4 regions of the Paenibacillus sp. J31P13 genome follow, and region 1 is predicted to be linked to each of the others. Evidence: riboswitches for the same ligand, from Rfam matches in the RefSeq annotation. Region 1 holds a riboswitch; each other region holds the start of a gene.
What was found. Region 1 has a riboswitch for cyclic di-AMP ahead of AC0YOD_RS27345 (ubiquitin-like domain-containing protein). Riboswitches for the same ligand answer to the same signal wherever they lie in the genome.
Positions count from the first base shown of each region.

Region 2: it holds a riboswitch for cyclic di-AMP, as region 1 does, so the genes downstream of both, AC0YOD_RS27850 (C40 family peptidase) here and AC0YOD_RS27345 (ubiquitin-like domain-containing protein) in region 1, are expected to answer to the same signal.
Region 3: it holds a riboswitch for cyclic di-AMP, as region 1 does, so the genes downstream of both, AC0YOD_RS20695 (TrkH family potassium uptake protein) here and AC0YOD_RS27345 (ubiquitin-like domain-containing protein) in region 1, are expected to answer to the same signal.
Region 4: it holds a riboswitch for cyclic di-AMP, as region 1 does, so the genes downstream of both, AC0YOD_RS15930 (hypothetical protein) here and AC0YOD_RS27345 (ubiquitin-like domain-containing protein) in region 1, are expected to answer to the same signal.

Region 1 covers NZ_JBWDNR010000016.1:8,665-13,868, forward strand. The annotation lists gene rsmI (16S rRNA (cytidine(1402)-2'-O)-methyltransferase) at 1-3, shown strand, start outside; gene AC0YOD_RS27330 (AbrB/MazE/SpoVT family DNA-binding domain-containing protein) at 135-389, opposite strand; gene AC0YOD_RS27335 (HD domain-containing protein) at 659-1,957, shown strand; gene AC0YOD_RS27340 (TatD family hydrolase) at 1,975-2,748, shown strand; cyclic di-AMP (ydaO/yuaA leader) riboswitch at 2,933-3,116, shown strand; gene AC0YOD_RS27345 (ubiquitin-like domain-containing protein) at 3,365-4,513, shown strand; gene rnmV (ribonuclease M5) at 4,644-5,189, shown strand; gene rsmA (16S rRNA (adenine(1518)-N(6)/adenine(1519)-N(6))-dimethyltransferase RsmA) at 5,197-5,204, shown strand, end outside.
Region 2 covers NZ_JBWDNR010000017.1:33,070-38,273, reverse strand. The annotation lists gene AC0YOD_RS27860 (M1 family metallopeptidase) at 1-1,989, shown strand, start outside; gene AC0YOD_RS27855 (hypothetical protein) at 2,017-2,829, shown strand; cyclic di-AMP (ydaO/yuaA leader) riboswitch at 3,199-3,349, shown strand; gene AC0YOD_RS27850 (C40 family peptidase) at 3,353-3,829, shown strand; gene AC0YOD_RS27845 (MFS transporter) at 4,023-5,204, opposite strand, start outside.
Region 3 covers NZ_JBWDNR010000006.1:200,946-206,149, forward strand. The annotation lists gene uvrC (excinuclease ABC subunit UvrC) at 1-360, shown strand, start outside; gene AC0YOD_RS20690 (CPBP family intramembrane glutamic endopeptidase) at 329-1,954, opposite strand; cyclic di-AMP (ydaO/yuaA leader) riboswitch at 2,199-2,399, shown strand; gene AC0YOD_RS20695 (TrkH family potassium uptake protein) at 2,490-3,830, shown strand; gene AC0YOD_RS20700 (potassium channel family protein) at 3,849-4,511, shown strand; gene AC0YOD_RS20705 (LysR family transcriptional regulator) at 4,570-5,204, opposite strand, start outside.
Region 4 covers NZ_JBWDNR010000004.1:359,931-365,134, forward strand. The annotation lists gene kdpB (potassium-transporting ATPase subunit KdpB) at 1-429, opposite strand, end outside; gene kdpA (potassium-transporting ATPase subunit KdpA) at 443-2,125, opposite strand; gene kdpF (K(+)-transporting ATPase subunit F) at 2,199-2,276, opposite strand; gene AC0YOD_RS15930 (hypothetical protein) at 2,418-2,825, opposite strand; cyclic di-AMP (ydaO/yuaA leader) riboswitch at 2,938-3,106, opposite strand; cyclic di-AMP (ydaO/yuaA leader) riboswitch at 3,206-3,397, opposite strand; gene AC0YOD_RS15935 (hypothetical protein) at 3,787-4,227, shown strand; gene AC0YOD_RS15940 (stalk domain-containing protein) at 4,318-5,204, shown strand, end outside.

The DNA.
Region 1 (5,204 bases):
TAGGTGAGGCATAGGGTAGTCAAAATGTAGGCAAAAAAAGACCTTCCTGGCCGGGTTCTAGCACAGGAAGGCAACAAGGAGTATTAAAAAGGTTAGAATTAACAAGTTAATAAATATAGTATAACTTATTTTATTTATTTTGTCACAGGTGTAGGCATTTCTGACAAACAAACATGACAAACAATTTTACCTTTAAAGTAAGAAACGTTCTCTGCATTGCCACAGAAGATACAAGCAGGCTCGTATTTTTTCAACATGATGCGCTCGCCATCAACATAGATTTCAAGAGCGTCTTTTTCGCCAATACCAAGTGTACGACGCAATTCGATCGGAATTACTACCCGTCCCAATTCATCAACCTTGCGAACAATACCAGTAGATTTCATCATAATATATAAATGCCCCTCTCAAAATGTGTTTCGCCATCGTTCGACATAGTTTGTAGTTTTGTGATTACTATAATACCAACGATTACCATAATAGTCAACCTAATTTATTGCTTGACATCGCCTATATCATCGACATTTGACTAGTTATAAGGCTAATACTACTCTGTAATAGGATACAACAGCTTCGACATTTTGGAAACTAATTTACGACACTATTCGACATTATCCTGTATTTCTGTGTCGAAAATATGAACAAAGGAGATGAGACGATGAGTAATCAGCTGACGGAAGAAAAAGTTTTTAAGGATCCGGTACATAATTATATCTATGTGCAAGACCAAACGATTTGGGATTTGATTAATACAAAAGAGTTCCAGCGATTACGTAGAATCCGTCAATTAGGAACCTCTTATTTGACCTTTCATGGGGCCGAGCACAGCCGGTTTTCACATTCACTTGGCGTGTACGAAATAACACGAAAAATCATTTCACAATTTGAAAGGCATAAGTATCCGGATTGGCCGCTTGAGGAGCGACTAGTATCGCTTTGCGCCGCACTTTTGCATGATGTCGGTCATGGTCCGTTCTCACATTCTTTGGAGGAAGTATTCGATACGGATCACGAGGAATGGACCTGCAAAATCATTCTTGGCGATACGGAAATTAATCATGTGTTAAGTGCCGTTTCAGCCGATTTCCCAGAGCAGGTAGCAGCGGTAATTCGGAGGACCTATCCAAAGCCTATCGTGATCAGCTTAATCTCTAGTCAAATGGACGCTGATCGTATGGATTACTTGCTTAGAGATGCTTATTTTACGGGGGTAAATTACGGTACATTTGATTTGGAAAGAATTCTGCGTGTATTGCGGCCTCATAAGGGCAAAATTGTTGTGAAAGAAAGTGGAATGCATGCTGTTGAGCATTATCTGATGTCTCGTTATCAGATGTATTGGCAGATTTATTTCCATCCCGTAACAAGAAGTTCTGAGATTATTTTACGACAAATCTTTCGTAGAGCTCAGGAGCTGTACAGCGAAGGTTATACCTTTAATTGGATACCGAAATCGCTGGAGGGACTTCTTCTAAATACCATTACGGTACGGGATTATTTAAAGCTGGATGAGGCGCTTATACAGACGGTATTTGCTCAGTGGGCAGAGGAAAGTGATCCACTATTGAGTGATCTATGTGATCGTTTTCTAAATCGCAAATTATATCAATATATTACGATTGAAAACCCAGATGAAACGCTATTAAATGAGATCAAAAATTGCTTCTCTTCTATAGGAATGAATCCTGCTTATCATATGGAAATTGATTTTCCATTTGATCTGCCATATGACGTCTACCGTCCAGATAAAAAAGAAGGCGAAAAGAAAGAAAAAGCGCCGATTTTGTTGTTAGATGGGACGGATGACATTAGCGAAATATCGGCTAAGTCCGACATTGTTCGCTCTATTACTGGTTTGCATCAGGGAGAGTATCATCTTTACTTCCCAGTTGAGCCGCTCAAAAAAAATATTGGTTTGATTTCGGAGCCCATGAAGAAATTGTTTAAACTTAATTAAAGGAGCATGACATCAACATGACATTACTATTTGACACCCATACGCACTTGGACTCGCCCAATTTTAATGAGGATCGGGATGAAGTGATTAAACGCGCTAGAGAAGCGGGCGTAGATCTTTTGCTTAATATAGGATTTAATCGTGAGACGATTCCGACTACAATGGCTCTTGCCGAAAAATACGATTTTATTTATGCAGCAGTAGGCTGGCATCCCGTAGACAGTATCGATATGCTCCCGGAGGATTTGGAGTGGATAGAGCGGTTGTGCTCGCATGAGAAGGTTGTCGCTATCGGAGAAATTGGTCTTGATTATCACTGGGACACGTCTCCAAAAGATGTTCAGCAGCGTGTTTTCCGTGAACAAATCCGTCTAGCTCACAAGGTGAATAAGCCGATTGTCATTCATAATCGCGATGCGCACGAGGATATTATTCGGATTCTTCGAGAAGAAAATGCCTCTCAGGTTGGAGGCGTTATGCACTGCTTCTCAGGGAGCTGGGAAACGGCAAAACAATGTCTCGATATGAACTTTTATATTTCATTTGGAGGTCCTGTTACCTTCAAAAATGCAAGGGTGCCAAAAGAGGTTTTGAAGCAGGTTCCACTGGACCGAATTTTGATTGAAACGGATGCTCCATATTTGTCTCCGCACCCCCTTCGAGGGAAGCGAAATGAGTCCTCTTATGTGTCTCTAGTCGCAGAGACGGTAGCCGAATTATTGGGCAAATCTGTTGAAGAAATAGGTGCATTAACGACTGAAAACGGTAAAAAATGTTTTGGTATTGTATAAAAACGAGAGATATCAAGAGTAAATAAGACCTTTATCGCGTAAAAACTAATTTTTATATCGATAATCGCTTATTTTTTCCGAGTTTAACCAGCTTTTTCGCTAAAATCGTCTTTTATCGTATCTTTACAATTGACCACGGATGAGGTTATGATTCAACTCAGAGCTATTAAATTTTGTATTGGATTTCCAGTTCGCGCTTAATCTCCAAGTCGGAGAGCGGGGGAACCAGGTGCGGTAAATCGTTCCGCATTTTGATATTCTTCAGGGGTGAATTTCGGAGACATTGCCATGAGCATTGTGCTTCGTTTAGGGCAGCTCTCTTGCCCGAACCCGTCAGCTAACCTCGTAAGCGTAAATAGAGAGTGATCAAAATCGTGCATCCACTTTTTCTGTATCCCAGTGTATCTATTACCGGGAAGCCACGAAACAGATCTCTGTCGACGGCTTCTTTTTATTTTCGAATAATCGAAAATTTGACGTCATAGGGATAGAAAGATGGGGGTGTCGAGATAGATAGATGTTCTGGATTGCGTGCTTGCACGCCAATATACTATAGTCGCGTCAGTTGTATCATGCGTAACACTTGGCGGCGGGGCTATGAAGGAGGACCGATGAAGTGGGACTATTCCAAGTAAAGGACACCCATGGGAAACGATCATCCAGCATGTCTTTCGCATTGCGATGGAAGCGTGAAAACTTGCGTTTGATTCTTTTGAGTGCTACTATCTCAATCGCTATGACTTTCATGTTTTTGGTGTTGTTGTACGGAACGGCTGTCAAAAGCGTCTCCGTAGTAGTGAACGGACAAGAAACCGTTGTGGAAACAAAGCAATGGGTCCTGCAACGCCTACTGGATGAACAAGCTATCGCAATTGGACCACATGATGAGGTGTCCGTACCGCTTAATGCGGCATTAAAGGACGGAGATCGTATTGAGGTAACTCAAGCGATACCGGTAATTGTGAAAGCTGATGGCAAGACATCAACAGTGTACACGACAGAGAGAACAGTGCAGGCAGCGATCGAGGAATTACATATTCCAATTCGAGACCAAGATAAAATAATGCCACCGCTAGATACGGCATTAAATGCAGAGTTAACGGTGACGGTTGTACGCGTCGACACGAAGATGTCCGAGTCCGAACGTGCAATGCCGTTCTCTATCGTGAAGAAAGAAGACCCTACACTTGAAGCAGGCAAAGAAAAGCTTGTGCAAAATGGTAAGGAAGGTCTGATTGTTGAGCAAATCGTGAAGCAGTATGAAGATGGTGTACTTATCTCGAAGAAGATGGTCAACAAGGTTGTTGAGACAGCTGCTGTCGATCAGGTTGTTGCTGTTGGAACGAAGAAGGCAGAACCTAAAGTAACGGTTCTTTCGAACAAGTCGCCTAGCATTGCAACGCTTACGAAGAGCGGTGTAACCTTTAAAGCGAAGAAGGTACTGAATAATGTCACTTTAACTGCTTACTCTGCAGGTGTAGAGTCAACAGGAAAAGGTGAGAAGCATCCTTTATACGGGGTAACGGCTTCTGGCACACGTGTGCATGAAGGACGGACCATCGCAGTTGATCCTAAGGTAATTCCTATCGGTTGGTGGGTCTATATCGAGGGAGTCGGCTTCCGGCGAGCTGAAGATAAGGGAAGTGCTATCAAAGGCAATAAAATTGATGTTTATTTTGACAGTAATAAAACAGCAGATAAATTCGGCAGAAAGAAAGGCGTAACCGTCTATCTTCTCGGTCCGAACAAACCAACTGCAAGCTAATATCTAGAGGTACGCTATCATTTTATCGTATTTTTTAATTAAATATGCCATCATAAGGAGAGGCAATGCCTCTTCTTTTTGTATGTTCGTATGCAGAAAAAGGGAATCTAAACAGAGGGGAATGATCTTGATGATCAAAGAGATCATTGTCGTTGAAGGTAAAGACGATACTGTAGCGATTAAACGCGCGGTAGAAGCAGATACGATAGAGACAAACGGCTCCGCTATCGGTGAAGATGTGCTGCGGCGGATTGCGCTCGCAAATGAACGTCGCGGCGTTATTATATTTACAGACCCCGATCATGCAGGTGAACGCATTCGCAAAATTGTTGCGCGTCATGCGCCAGGCTGTAAGCATGCTTTTTTGCCACAAGAGAAAGCATTGTACAAGGGTGATATCGGTATTGAGAATGCAAGCCCAGAAGCTATTCGAACGGCGCTCTCAGAGCTCCGTACAGAGTCTCCAGATGAAGTCGGCGAAATTAGCTGGGATGACTTAATGGAAGCAGGTTTAATCGTGCACGAGGATGCTTCTAATAGACGTCTGCAAATGGGCAAGCTATTAGGAATAGGATATGCGAATGGAAAGCAGTTCTATAAACGCTGTACAAGCTTCAGAATTTCAAAAGCAGAGTTCATAGAGGCACTGCGTCAAATGGAACAGGAACGGGAGTGAAAGCAGAATGAGCAA
Region 2 (5,204 bases), on a different contig from region 1:
GTAATCGTAATACTCGCAGTCGTCACGCTCGGCTTGTCTGTGCAGTACGGCTTCGGGGCTGCTTGGCAATCACAATACACTTATGCTTTCGCTACTGCCGGCATGACTGCGCAAGCGCCTGCTCCTGCCCAAAAATCGTCCAAGCCGCCTGTTGTACAGGAGCCGAATACGGTTTTGACTCCTAAGCCGCAATCCCTTAGCAAACGAATTGTTGAGTATCATATCAACGTTCAATTACGCGAGGATGCGCAGCATCTGGACGGCGAACAAACGGTGACCTGGATCAATCCAGGCAAAAAAACAGTGTCCGAGCTCTACTTTAACCTTTACCCCAACGCATTCCAATCGGACAAAACGACGTTTATGCAAGAATCTGGCGGCAAGCTTCGTTCAGACAAAGCTACCTCGAACAGCACCGGTTATATGAAGCTGTTAACGCTGCAAACAGAAAGCGGGGAAAGTCTCCTGCCGAGGCTGCAATATGCTCAGCCCGATGATGGCAATGAGAATGACTTCACCTTAGCAAGAATTCGCCTGCCTGAGCCAGTGGCGCCTGGACAATCCGTTACATTGCGAATGAGCTATGAAGTAAAGATGCCAGAGGTTTTTGCAAGAATGGGCTACTCTGGTGACTTCGTAATGGCTGGCCAATGGTTCCCTAAAGTCGCTGTATACGAAACTGCCGGGACCCGCGGCCGCGCGGAGGAGGGCTGGAATGCACATCAATACCATGGAAATTCCGAGTTTTACAGCGATTTTGGTATCTACAGCGTTAGGATTCATGTACCTGAAGCCTACACCGTAGCAGCAACTGGGTTTCAAACGAAAGCAATTGAAATGAAAGATCAAACGAAGATCTATCAATTCTATGCCGATGATGTGCATGACTTTGCTTGGTCGGCATCACCTAATTTTGTTTATGAAGAGACTGCATACTCCGATACGGGCATTCCCGGCGTAAGAATCAAGCTCTATTTAGACCCTTCACATGCCGAGCTTAAGGACCGCTATATGCATGCAGCCAAATCTGCGTTATCGAGCTATGCGAAATGGTATGGCGAATACCCATACAGTACATTATCAATTGTCGTACCGCCTAAGGGTGCTGGAGGGGCAGGCGGGATGGAATATCCAACGCTTGTTACGGCATTCTCAGCTGAATCCGAGAACCCTGGGTATGATCTAGAAAGAACGGTCGTACATGAAATTGGTCACCAATATTGGTACGGCATGGCTGCCTCTAACGAATTCGAAGAAGCATGGCTGGATGAGGGCTTTACTTCCTATGCCGAGGATAAAGTGATGGAAACCGCTTATGGTCTAGAAGCAAACCTACCGCTCGAAGCCAGCTATATGACTGATCCTGCGCCGCTTAAGCTGCTTTCATGGAGCTACAGCAGTCATACGCAATATGCTGAAAATGTATATATGCGAGCGAAGCTTGTACTCATTGGCATTGAGAATGAGGTTGGATCACGAACGATGCAGAAGATTTTGCGGACTTATTTTCAAAAATATAAATTTAAGCATCCCTCAACAGCCGATTTCCAGCGTGTTGTGGAGCAGGTAACCAAAACAAAATGGACGGAATACTTCAGAAATTATGTATATGACAAGCAAATGGCCGATTATTCAATAGCGTCCATTCAAGTCAAGCCAGTCATGGAAAATGGCTCACAAATGTATGAATCGACTGTTGTCTTAAGCAGGCATGGTGGAACAAACGGCGATATCCCTGTCGTTCTTCAGTTTACAGACGGTACGAAGATAACGAAGCGATGGAATGGTGAAGAATCGAATATTCAATTCAATCAATTGCATACCTCTCCGCTTCAATGGGCTATCATTGATCCCGAGCATAACAATGTTCTCGATAACAAGCATATTAACAATTATATGCAAGCACAGCTGCCAGAAAAAACACGTGTACGTTGGAACCTAGGCACAGTGACGTTTATTGAGGGGCTTCTCGGAGCACTGGGCTGGTAAGTAATCGCGTTCAAGGAGCGAAAAAAAATGAAGATACACATGAAGCAAGGCTGGCAGCTGGCGGTCAAACACTTTCACTTTGTCATTCTACTCTTTCTATATCAGCTGCTCTGGGGATTTTTCTTATACCGCTTTATCGATTCGGTCGTCTCACCCCTGCTGCGGCGCTACCCGAGCTCCTACCCTGCCGAAGGAGCTCGTCAGCTCTTTCTGACAGAGGCTCAGTTCCAACTGTTTAAAACAGATCTGATCATGCCCTATATATGGGCACTAGGCGGTTTGTTAGCCATCAGAATGCTGCTCACACCCTTATTTAATGCTGGGTTATTCTACTCGCTCAATCAGTTCAGAAGCCAGTCCAACACCCGCTTCCTAGAAGGTATCCGCAGAGCATGGAAGCCTGTTATGCTGCTCTACTGGGTAGAGTCCGTTCTCGCAATCGCCCCTGCCTGGTGGCTGCTGCCTCGAGCATTGAACGCCATGCTATCGAGCGGATCAACTCCGGAGCTGATCAAGACGGTGCTGCCAGGAGCGGCAGTATGGCTGCTATGGGCAACGGTGCTTCATCTTCTCTTTCTTGCTATGCAGCTTGGTGCAGCAAACGGCACAGGCGCCTTCAGCAACCTATGGCGCGCTCTAAGAAACTTTCTCTCCTATGCAGCGATATCGCTCGTAATGTGGGCTATCGGTGCAGCGCTAGGTCTCCTTGTATCTAGTCTATCCATGCTTTGGGCAGGTTTGTTCGCACTTATTCTTCATCAGGGCTATTATCTCATTCGCACTCTGGTCAGGGTGTGGACCATCGCCGCTCAGTATGAATATTTGCAATCAAAATCTTAATAGCAATCCCTTTTACATTCAAAAGGGAAGTCTATATACATCAAAACCTTCCAACTAGTTGGAAGGTTTTTTTTGAATGAGATATTTTTAATTTTTCGATAAAAACCGAATAACGATCACGATTTGCTAGCCTCTAAGCTAGTCCAAATGACTTAGCCGCACAAGGACAAATCGGCATATTTTACATGAAATCCACATAATTAATGAAAATGAGTCATGACATATCGTTAGAAAGTACTTTTAATCATTGTTTAATGGCAAGAAAGATGTTTAAACGAGCCTTATCGTCAGAAGGTTACATGAGAATTATTAGAATTAACGAGTAAAGGCAGGAAATTAATGAGAAAAAAAGAATAATTGTTAAGAGCAATAAAAAAACGGCCTAATTCCCTTCGGGGAAACGGGGGAACCACTCTGGGTGAATTGATTTCGACGCTGATTTTTCGCAGCGCCTGAGGAATCATAGGGAGCCTTCAACCGAACCCCACAGCTAACCTCGTCGGCATTGGAAGGAGCTTCACAATTGAAAAAGTTTTCAGCAGTTATTTTTGGTTTTGTTCTTTTGCTTGCATTTCAAACGGGAAGCGCTTTTGCAGCCTCAAAAATGAACGGATATATCGATAATGTTATTGGTAGCCCGTACAAAAGCGGTGGAACGACGGCGAAAGGTTTTGATTGCTCCGGTTTTACGAGCTATGTGTTCGAGAAAATGGGCATTGACCTACCGCGCACTTCCTCATCCCAAGCAAAAGCAGGTACGAAGGTCGCTAAAGCTGACCTACAACCGGGAGATCTCGTGTTCTTCGACACGGTCGGCAGCAATAACGGCTCCGTATCCCACGTTGGCATTTACATTGGAGATGGTAAGTTTGCACACTCATCCTCTAGCCGAGGTGTTGTAACAGACAAACTTAGCTCTTCTTATTATGAGGACAGCTACGTGACTGCGCGTCGCGTTATGGACTCTGAATCATTCTCTAATTATGCTGACGAAAAATAGAGCGATCCTAGCCCCCTAGGCTATAAGATAAGCTCACCCAACAATGCCGCAATTATTTCTCTCCTTAAGAGGAAAGAGGAATGATATGCGGCTTTGTTGTTTCTTCTCATCCGCAAAAATATTTCTAGATACTAATAAATAAACCTCCACATCCGTTTTGAAACAACGAATGTGGAGGTTTTTCCTTACTATGTTATTTACTGGATAACAAATTGTGATTCACTTGATTTCTTCCTAATAAGAGCATCGTTCCGAGCAGCAGCAGCATAAGGACCACAAGTGCACTTATAAACCATATCGTGGTTTCAATACTATATTGATCCATGAACCAGCCTGTTAAACGCGGGAAAATGGCTCCGCCCAGACCACCGCAAGCAACGAGTAAACTCGTTGTCCGCTCAGTCATGCCAGGTATGAGTCCATTAGCATAGACGAGCGCGATACCGAATATACCTGAGAAAAATAATCCGCTTAGCGCTACAAATAGAAGCATCCAGCTGAGCTCGCCCATTAGCGCCATAAGAATCAAGACGACCGTAGCTCCTGCAGTCGCAACAAACAAATAACGTGAATAGCCCATACGTTCAGCAAGCACGCCTGCAAATAACCGACCAAACACCATCATTCCCCAGAACAAGCTGAGCACAGCTGTCGCACTCGCTTCTCCCACCCCGGAACGATCAATTAAAATGGATGGCAAATAGTTAGAAAAGCTCATTTCCATCCCTACATAGATCATAAAGAATAGTGCCGAGAGCAATAGAAACGGCAATACCTTGCGCTGATAGCCAAAGAAGACAGATATTCCTTCAGATCCTACCTTTGATGGATTGGCCGTCTTAGAGCCCTCAGAACCGTCGCTAGAGCGCGGTTGAACGACGAGCTGATCATCCAATTCACCAAAAGAGGTCGTCAGCCAAAGAACAAAGGTTATGCCGGATATAGCCGCCAGAATCGGAAAGGATAGCTGCCACACGTTTTTTTGAATCAGATATGCTGCAGCTATAGGAATTAGCAGTGCCCCGACGCCAAAAAAGGTTTCCAAACGGCTCATTGCAGAAGCCTTTCCATTCTTAACTAGATCGATAATCATCGCGCCTACGATAGCTTCTGTCATACCAAAGCCAAGACCTGCAAACGGTGCAATGGCAAGCATATAACCCCAAGGGAGTAGCAGGCTGTAAGCCGCTTCACCAACAGTCAATACGCCAATCGCTAGAAGCACCGCTCCTCTTTTGCCCATTCTTGCTGTAATAGACGGGGCTAACAGCACGCCAACTAGAAATCCGAGAAATTGATTCATAATCCATTGTCCGCCATCTTGGTAGACCAAATCATAGTGTGCCATTAACTGTTCTAAAATAGCGCCGCCCAC
Region 3 (5,204 bases), on a different contig from region 1:
CCGGTGTGCGGGCTTGTAAAGGATGCCAAGCATAAAACAGCGCAGCTAATGACAGGTGACCCCGCTGAGATTGTACCGCTGCCGCGCGACAGCCAAGAGTTTTATTTGCTGCAAAGAATACAAGATGAGGTGCATCGTTTTGCCATTACGTTTCACCGCGAGCAACGCGGGAAATCGATGGTTGATTCGAAGCTTGATTCTATACCAGGTATCGGAGAGAAACGCAGGAAGCTGCTGCTTAAGCACTTTGGTTCCATCAAAAAAATAAAAGAGGCCTCAGTCGAAGACTTTCGGCCCCTATCTATTGGTGAAAAATTAGCAGGAGAAATTATTGCTGCTCTAAGGGAGGAGTCGTCCTAATGGACGGCTTCTTTTCTTTTTTGATGCTGAAATGCTTAAGCACAAAAGCGATTATTACAGGCAATACGATGAAGAATATAGCTGAAATAATGTTAGGTGCTTTGCCAATCGTGAATAACGAGATACCAACCGCCACACTGTCGAATATGGCATGTGTGAACATCGCTGTAATCAATCCATATCGGATAAAGATATAGCTGAATATGAGTCCGATAATCATAAGCTCAATCAGCCTTGTCGTGGATGGATAGAACGGATACATGACATGACCGAGCGCCCAGAACAACGTTGGAAGAATCGCTGCGGCAAAGGTGTTCTTAAACCATTTGCGAAATAGACCAATACCAAAAAAGCGGAACACAGCTTCCTCAGAAATAGCAGCAGCCCAGGCGAGTACCGGCATGAGCCATAATACGGAGATATTATATGGCGACTGCGTTACATCGGATGTATCCCAAGTGCCGATTGAAAGTTTCAGTCCAATAAAGATAACAGCCTGAATGGCGAACAGGATGATAGCAAACAAATAACCTAAGCCCATGCCGCGCCATACATGATTGCCATAACCCGGTTGACCAAAGCGAGGCCATAGATCACGTCCCTGTGCTTTCCAAAGCCCGTCACCGGCTACTAGAGAGATGTAGATGGACGCTGCCATTGGGAACGTAAGCAGTACCGTAAATACGGCCGTGATGGCTACGGTTTGATCGGCCATGTTATTTTCCCCGAGTGAAGCTCTTATGCCATCCAAGACGTTTAAATTCATAATGATATAAGTAATGAAGTATACGATTGTCAAAATAATGCCGTATTTAAACGATGTAAATTTGCGATAAAGAACGGCGTAAATAATGGCTAAAATAAACAAAACGAAGCTCATGAAGAAATAGCCGAAGCTGGTAAGAAAGCTTGCCAGTTTGTCCTGGCTCTTCACATATTTGATGTAATCAGAAGGTGCAACAAAGGCTGGTTTGTAAGTGGTAATAAGGGCATGACCATCCACGCTTGATGCTTTTAAATCGACGGTCAATGCAGCTTTGTCGATTGTAAAGCCGGCTGGCTGTACGCCCCAAGTACCATTTTCATATAATTTAGCATTCTTAATATCAGCCGGGTTGAATTTCTTCTGTGTAAGAAAGGCTTTGATTTTCTCCTTTTCTTCAGCCTCTGACAGCTGTTCACCGCCAACAAGCAGATTCCAGGCCACGATTTGACCGCTTTGCATATGTACATAAACATAACCGCTTCCGCTCGACTCAAATTTGAGATCCACTTGGAAAGTATCCGTAGGGAAACTGGCATCATATCGATCACTGTAGGTTTGGGCTAGCTTTTCTTTAGAGAGATAACCGTTCATCACCTTGTCTGATTGGTGTACAGCTTTAGCTGATTTTACACGAAGTCCGGTTTCCTTCTGGACAAATTCAGTGGCTTGCAGCTCAGCAGCTGATTTCTCAAGAACTTTCGTGTTGTATTCGCCAGATGAAATGGAATTAATCATGGGGATTATATCTACAGCTGAATAAATAAAGAAGCAAGCGATCGCTGCCCAAATGAATCTTTTCCATTCCTTCGGTCTAATTGAATCAATCATCGGTTCACCTCTATTGTCTATATTATAGAATTCCTATTTGCTTACCTTATCATATTAATCCCTGATTTATCCAATGGAATAGTAAGTTTCTTTTCTTAAAAATGAGAAATAACGATATCCGTCAAGCTTATTGCATGCTGCGGTAGCGAATTGCCCTGATTTGGTCTAATATCGCCTGTTTATAGGTAATGCAAGCTTTGTACTAAACTACATTAGGGATTATAATCGTTAACGTCATACTAATAGAATAGCAAAGCCGAATTTCCGAAGGAAAACGGGGAAACCATAAAGCTGACGCAAAAAAATGAATGTGATGGGTAGTCGAACTATCCAATGCGGCGGCATGGGGTGAATTTTGGCGGGAAGTTACACTAACCGCTGAATAGGGCAGCCTGACCAGGCCCGAATCCGACAGCTAACCTCGTAGGCGAAATGGATCAGGACTCATCGCACAAGCACTTGAGTTTCCAGTGCTTTTTTTTGTGCCTGCTAATAGCTGCATTACTCAAATGACATAGGAAAAAGAAGGCTGATTATGAAGATGAACTTGAAGGTGCTGACGTGGTCACCTCCACGAATCCTTGTTAGTGGATTCGCACTTATTATTTTACTGGGAGCCTGTTTATTATCCATGCCCTTCGCTTCAGCGAATGGCACCAGGCTGCCATTTATTGATGCGCTGTTCACGGCCACATCGGCTACATGCGTGACAGGGCTCGTAGTTGTGGATACGGGAACGTATTTCTCCACGGCTGGTCAGGTTATATTGATGGTTCTATTTCAACTCGGCGGGTTAGGATTCATGACGATGGCCACCTTAGTTGCTCTTGTTCTTCGTAAAAAGATTTCACTTAGAGAGCGGTTATTGCTGCAGGAAGCGATGAATCAATCCAGCATGGAAGGAATCGTTCGATTAATACAACGAGTCATTATTTATTCGTTATCCATCGAAATCGTCGGCGCTGCGTTATTTGCATCTCGGTTTGCAGCGGATATGCCTCTTGGGAAAGCCATTTATTATGGTGCATTTCATTCGATATCTGCTTTTAACAACGCCGGCTTTGATATATTTGGTCATTATCAGAGTCTTACCGCATATGTATCTGATCCCATTGTGAACATCACTGCCATGCTGCTCGTTATTTTTGGAGGACTCGGATTTGTCGTTATGTCCGATCTGATGGAGTGGCGCAAAAATCACAAGCTTTCCTTACACAGTAAGGTTGTACTAACGATGTCGGGTACCCTAATTGCTGCAGGTACTATCGTTATTTTTATATTCGAGTTTTCCAATAGTTTGACGCTAGGCTCACTCGATTGGGGCGGTAAAATCCTATCAGCCTTTTTCCAATCCGTTATGCCAAGGACGGCAGGATACAATTCACTTGATTTAGCGGCACTTCGTCAAGCCACTCAATTTTTTATCATTATATTAATGTTTATAGGCGCTTCTCCCGGTTCTACTGGGGGTGGAATCAAGACAACAACCTTTGCTGTGCTGATGGGGGCGGTTATCGCGATGATTCGCGGCCGTGAAGATATTGTCTTGTTCCGTTACAGACTAGGAAAAGATCGGATTTTTAAGGCGCTTACCATTACGTTGCTTTCACTTGCACTTGTTATCGTGGTGACGATGCTCTTATCCATGATTGAAGGTCAAAAGTTTTTGTATATTTTATTTGAAGCTACCTCAGCCTTTGCGACAGTAGGGTTAACTCTCGGCTTGACGCCAGAGCTTTCCGAGGTGAGTAAGATAATCATTGCACTTACGATGTTTGCCGGACGGCTTGGACCATTAACGCTCGCATATGCGCTCGGTCCACGTACAGACAAAGAATTGTATCGGCATCCTGAAGGCAAAATTACGATTGGATAGGAGAATAGGCTAGTGGCAATTAAGAAAAGTCAATTCGTTATAATAGGTCTTGGGAGATTTGGATCGAGCTTAGGACGCGAGTTGGTTCAGCTTGGACATGAGGTGCTCGGTATAGATAAGGATGAGGAAGCGGTTCAAGATATGAGCAATGTGTTGACGCATGCCGTATCTGCTGAGTGTACGGATGAAGAAACATTGCGTTCTTTAGGGGTGCGCAACTTTGATTGCGGCGTTGTTGCAATCGGTGACGATATACAAGCTAGTATTTTGACTGCGATTTTGCTCAAGGATCTCGGTGTTAAGAAGGTCGTAGCCAAAGCAATGAGTGAATTGCATGGACGCGTACTTGAGAAGCTCGACGTTGATCGTGTTGTGTATCCGGAGCGTGATATGGGCATTCGGGTTGCTCATCAGCTTGTTTCGCCTAATTTGCTTGATTATATTGAGCTGTCAAAAGATTATACGATCGCTGAGCTTGCTGTTCCGTCAAACTTAAATGGCAAATCACTGAGCGATCTTAACCTGCGGGCAAAATTCGGCTGCAGCATCGTCGCAATTAATAAGCCGGAAGGGATGATTATCGCGCCTACCGCAACGGATTTACTTGATATTCGCGATATTATGGTTATTATTGGTACAAATGAGCAAATTGAAAGCTTTGAGACAGCTATTTATAGGTAGAGATAAAGAGATGTGGATTTAGAGATCTAATAATGGTAAGAATGTAGGACAAGTGCTTTTAATAGCGCTTGTCCTTTTGTGTAACGAAGCTTGCAGCAAGCTCATTGATCCATAAACGAACGGATGGGCTTAACGCTGTTGAATCTGCATGAATAAGCGATGTCGTTCTTTTTGTATCCTCCAGCTCACGAATAGGGACGACCACTAGCTCATTATCCTCAAGCTGTTGATGACGCATATAGGAATGAGGCAGCAAAGTAGCAGCTCTGCATGTATGCAGCAAACGCAATATCGCTTCAAAGGAGTCAATCTCCATGCGGACATCAGGCTGAAGATGGTATTTATCGAATACCTCATCCGTCAGAAGTCTGAACCAAGTTCCTTTGGAGAATAAGATCATCGGCATCCCGGTTAAATCTTGTATGCCTAGCTTGTCTTTATCAGCAATGATTTGATTTCTTGGAAGCACTAGCGATAAATGATCCTCAAATAAAGGAATGCAGCGCAGTGTAGAATCCTCAATACTGGAAGCGACAATGCCGATATCCGCTTTGTGATCGCGTACAAGTGATACTATCTCATGAGTTTTACCTGTAACGGCAGTAATATCGATTTCTGGATGGTTAGAGGTAAGGTTTTGAATGAGATCGGGAAGCGTCGTTTGCAGTGTAGTCAAGCTGGCGCCAATCGTCA
Region 4 (5,204 bases), on a different contig from region 1:
TATGACTTCACCATCACCGGGGATCATCTCTCCTTGTGAGACAACGACGATATCGCCCTTGCGCAGCTCCGCGGAAGATACCACTTTTATTGCATTTCCAACCCGCTTATTCGCTGTCACTTCTCTTTTCGAATTTTTCAGTGTGTCAGCTTGGGCTTTCCCTCTGCCTTCAGCCAATGCTTCAGCAAAGTTTGCAAATAATACAGTGAAGAGAAGGATAAGAAATACGGTAATATTAAAACCAGTACGCCCTTCTGTGCCAAAATATCCTGGCATCAGCGTCATCAACAATACAACGACTGTTCCTACCTCTACGACGAACATGACCGGGTTTTTCATCATCGTTGCCGGATTTAGTTTAATGAAGCTATCTTTAATCGCTTTTTTAATAAGATCCGAAGATATCATGCTTTTTCGGTTTGTATTCATTTCCTCACCTCTTCTATTTAAGGAGTGTCAAGTGTTCTGCGATTGGACCAAGCACAACTGCCGGTAAGAAGGTCAGTGCCCCAATAATCAATACGGTCCCAAGCAAAATGCCCACAAATAATTTATTGTCTGTACGGAATGTACCTATCGTTTCTGGCACCCACTGCTTTGACACTAACGAGCCCGCAACACCAAGCAGAGCAATGATGGAAATATATCGGCCGAACAGCATGACTAAGCCTGTCGTAACATTCCAGAATGACGTATTATCGGCCAAGCCTTCAAATCCGGAACCATTGTTTGCAGCCGAAGATGTGTATTCATACAGCACCTGCGAGATACCATGGAATCCGCTATTCGTAATGGCTCCACTTCCGAGGTCTGTGAGGAATGCGATGGCTGTTGGCACTAAGATAATAAGCGGATGCGCCAAGATGGCGATGGCAATGAGCTTCATTTCGCGCGCCTCAATCTTTTTCCCCAAAAATTCAGGCGTACGACCGACCATCAAGCCGCATAGGAATACGCCGAGTATCGCGTACATGAGCATATTGACGAGCCCGACCCCATCACCGCCGAATACGACGTTCAGCATCATCAATGCTAACGGTACAAGTCCGCCAAGCGGCGTCAATGTATCATGCATGTTGTTAACCGATCCTGTAGTGGCTGAAGTCGTTACGGTTGTAAACAAGCTGGATTGCGCTATCCCAAACCGAACTTCCTTCCCTTCCATACTGCCCTGCGAAGCATCCATGCCAAGCGCATTCATGGCTGGATTACCTCTCATTTCCGAGGTGTATATAATGGATAGAAAGGCGATAAACAAGATCATCATCGTGCTGAAAATAACCCAGCCTTGTTTACGGTTTTTGGCGAATCTACCGAACGTATAGGTCAGAGCGGCTGGAATACACCACATCGATAATATTTCAATGACATTCGTCAGCGGAGACGGATTTTCAAAAGGATGCGCGGAGTTAACGCCGAAAAATCCCCCACCGTTCGTTCCCAAATGTTTTATCGATACAAGTGAAGCAACGGGACCAATCGCAATTTGCTGCGTCTCTCCTTCAAGCGTCGTAGCCTGAATCGTTGAATCCAGCGTTTGCGGTACTTTTAAACCAACCAATAATAAGGTAACGATGATAGCTAAAGGAATGAGCAAACGAGTGTGTGCTTTAACGAAATCACTGAAAAAGTTGCCAAGCGTCTTGCCTTTGCTAGTCAAACCTCGTATGAATGCGATAGCGACAACAATGCCGGTCGCAGCTGATGTGAACATCATCATCATAATAACGGCCATCTGCGCAAAATAAGACAAACCTGTTTCACCGCTATAATGCTGTAAATTCGTATTCGTCATAAAGCTGATCACCGTATTAAAAGAAAGCGTGGACTCCATATTGTCGATTCCATTTGGGTTGATCGGCAATACCTTCTGGCTTCTTAAAATGAGATAACTAACGGCAACCAGAACGATGTTGGTCAATATTAAGCTAAGCGTATACTTTTTCCAGTTCATTTCTGGACGGTTCTTTAAGCCGGTCAAAAAGTAAAATGCTTTCTCTATAGGTCCAAAAATTTTGTCCGTCCAATTGGCCTCATTCGAAAAAATATGATAAATATAGGTTCCCAAGGGCTTAACGATCAAACATAAGATCAGAATGACCGCTGCCATTTGAAAAATTGCCATTTTATTTCCTCCCTAGGGTTTCCAATGGAAAACCGACATCGAAATCATTTTTATCTATTTGGGTAACTCTTCATTAAAATTTCTCTGGATTAATGAGCGCGTAGACCAGATACAAAAAGATAAGACATGTAAACCCGATTACGATAATCATTGGCTTTCTCCTCCTGTGTCACCTACGACACGTCCGCACCAAGTCAGAAAACCGTAAAATAATAGAAAGGCTCCTGCCAATGCCCAAATCATAAACAGATCCATCATATTTATTCCTCCTCGACCTTCTCCTCAGCGGATTTTATTCCTTGTCATGAAGCAGATAGGAAACATCGCTGCTATTGGAATGAATGACATAACTGGCTCCTAATCCTTTATAGATGAGCCTGGAATTCATGCTGCCTGTAATGACGTAAATGGGCTTTCCCGTCCAAGACCGACATATTTGAATGTATCTGCAGCAAAGCGGCAAACTGACTTCAAATATAAAGACTTTTCCAACCGGCATTTTAGGAAGATGCCAATTGCTGCGATCGGCAGTATCCAGCGGTACAACATGTTCTACCCCAAGGTCCTTTAGCCGCGATTTTTCCGTTTCATTATTTGTAAGGGCTGCAAATGGCAAGCCCTTCATCTTAAGTGTTTTGATAAATTGCTCTCCAGCTTTATTTGGCGCTGATACTAAAATAAATTCATCATGGGATACCATGACCGCACTCCTCCATATCGTTTCAGGCAACAAAAAAGAAGCTGTAGGAAGAGAAAGCTCTCCTTCAGCTTCTTAGACGCGGGTAAATAAACCCACAGCTAATCACGGAATTGTTGCCTCTCTTGAGACGCTTACGAGGTTAGCTGACGGATTCGGGCGTAAGAGTCGCCCTACTTGACGGAAATCTACAACTTCCGTAAAGATTCACCCCTGAACTGAAAACACATTGGTCATCAATTCGTTTGGTTCCCCCGTTCACTGAAAGGATTCTATTTCTAGATCCTCTCATGTGATTCAGCGGCTATTCGCCATAACATGATTTTAGGACATAAAACACAGAGGCCGTGTCCCCTGTGGTCAATTGATCACAAGCTTCATCATCCTCTCATCTGCGACGCTTACGAGGTTAGCTGCCGGATTCGGACGGTGAGAGTCGCCCTACATGAAGGAAAATAACCATGGATTTCTCCTTCACGATTCACCCCAAATGACTTGTATTCGACTCTCACATCGAAAACTTATCATCGTTTGGTTCCCCCGCTTTCCTTGCGGAAATTAAGCGATATGAATTAACAATCATTGTAAGCAATGAATGATCTGAGTCGTATCATATGCCGATCGAAATATTTTGTAAAGAAGGACGCCGCCTCAAATTACACGCCGTTTGACACTCTGCATCTCCAAACCCATATCATTCTTCTATTTACTCCATCATACTCTCGTTTTCTCACTATTTCTAAAACAAAAAGCAAATGAAAGCATTCGGAATTATAATCATGGATTGCTTAAGCTTTGCAGGGTTGTATCCGTTTACAATGACCGAATTTGGCTAAATATGATCGAATCATCACTTAAACTACGTTTTACTTCTATAAGGCAAGGACGTATGATTGCTTGCGACAGCTAAGCTGCTTTTATGGCCTCATTATTATTAACCATAAACAAGGAGTGTGTGATCGCTATGAGCTATCCCGCTGTAACCAAATCCAACAACGATAGATTGACCCATCGGATTGGATCTATGGAGATCATTCGATATGACGATCATCAAATCGCTCTCCCTTCGGATAGCGATCATTGCTATTGCGGTCTGCTTAAAATTTCAAGTGATGGCGTACATGGATGGGGAGAGTACTCGTTACCAAGCTTGCCATGCCATTTTGACATGATTAGCTGGGCATCCGTGTTTTTACATCTAAAAGGTCTTACTTTGGAAGAGGCTATACATTATGTAGAAGAAAGTGATGAAGCGTGGGGACATACAAGGAGAGAGCTTGCGCTCTGTACATTATTAGATTTAAACCAAAGACTGCAGGACTACACGAATCATCAAGAAAGAAATGAAATGCTCTTTGCCAGCTCTATTCTTATGGATTACTCACAATCCTATTATTCTTTCTAAATCTAAGAAAGTTCTGATTCAGCAACCTTTTAACAGGGGTAACGTCTATACATAAAGTAATCCAATATCTGTTAAATGAGGTGCTTCAGAATGAAAAAGACCATTTCTTTACTGGTCATCTTAGTGTCTTTACTTGCATTAGGAAATCCTGCCTTGGTGTATGGCGCGAAAACTCAAACGATCTTGTCACTCCCACTCACGGGTATTATTGACATCGACGATAGAAGCTATAAGGATTATTTCACTGCACTGCAAAAGGACGGAACGATTTGGATCGGGAACGGTGACGAGCCCGCCATTAGAGGACCGCGAATTGCAGGAGCGGTAAGGGTAGCAGGCAATCTTGCTCTGACCTCATCCGGTGAGGTATGGAGCTGGAGTACGGACTCCCGCGAGGAGCCGAAACAACTGGTTGAATTATCAAATATACGAGATATTGCCGTTGGACCTGCAAATATGGCTCTAAATGATAAGGGACAAGTGTATGCATGGGGCAACGCTTGTTTGATTTCACTTATGAGACCTGACTTTCAGGAACGAAAAGAGGGGCAGTTATGCTTCTTAGAGAGTGAAGCAGCAGAAGAGGATATTGTTCAAGCGAACATACCTAAGCTAGCTGTAGAAAATGTAAAAGCCATTAAGGCTTCGCATCAAAGCCTTATCGTACTAAAGAAAGACGGAAAGACGCTAAATCGTTATGGCCATACCTATGTCTTTGAATTAGGAATGGTTCCCTTTAATTCGACCACACCTGTAATCGATTTCGTCGGTTATGACAGCGATGCTGTGACACACTGGGATGTTCTTCTGCTTTCAGATAAAGGATTGGTATCTGGGCTGCCTAAGGAAACCTTTGAGCAGTTCAGTGTAAGTTATGAAGGATACTATTCCTTGTACTTAAATAAAGACGGGTCGGTGTGGGGAGCAGCAGCCGGAACAGAAGGAGCCCCGCAGCGAATTCCCGCCTTGAAAAATAT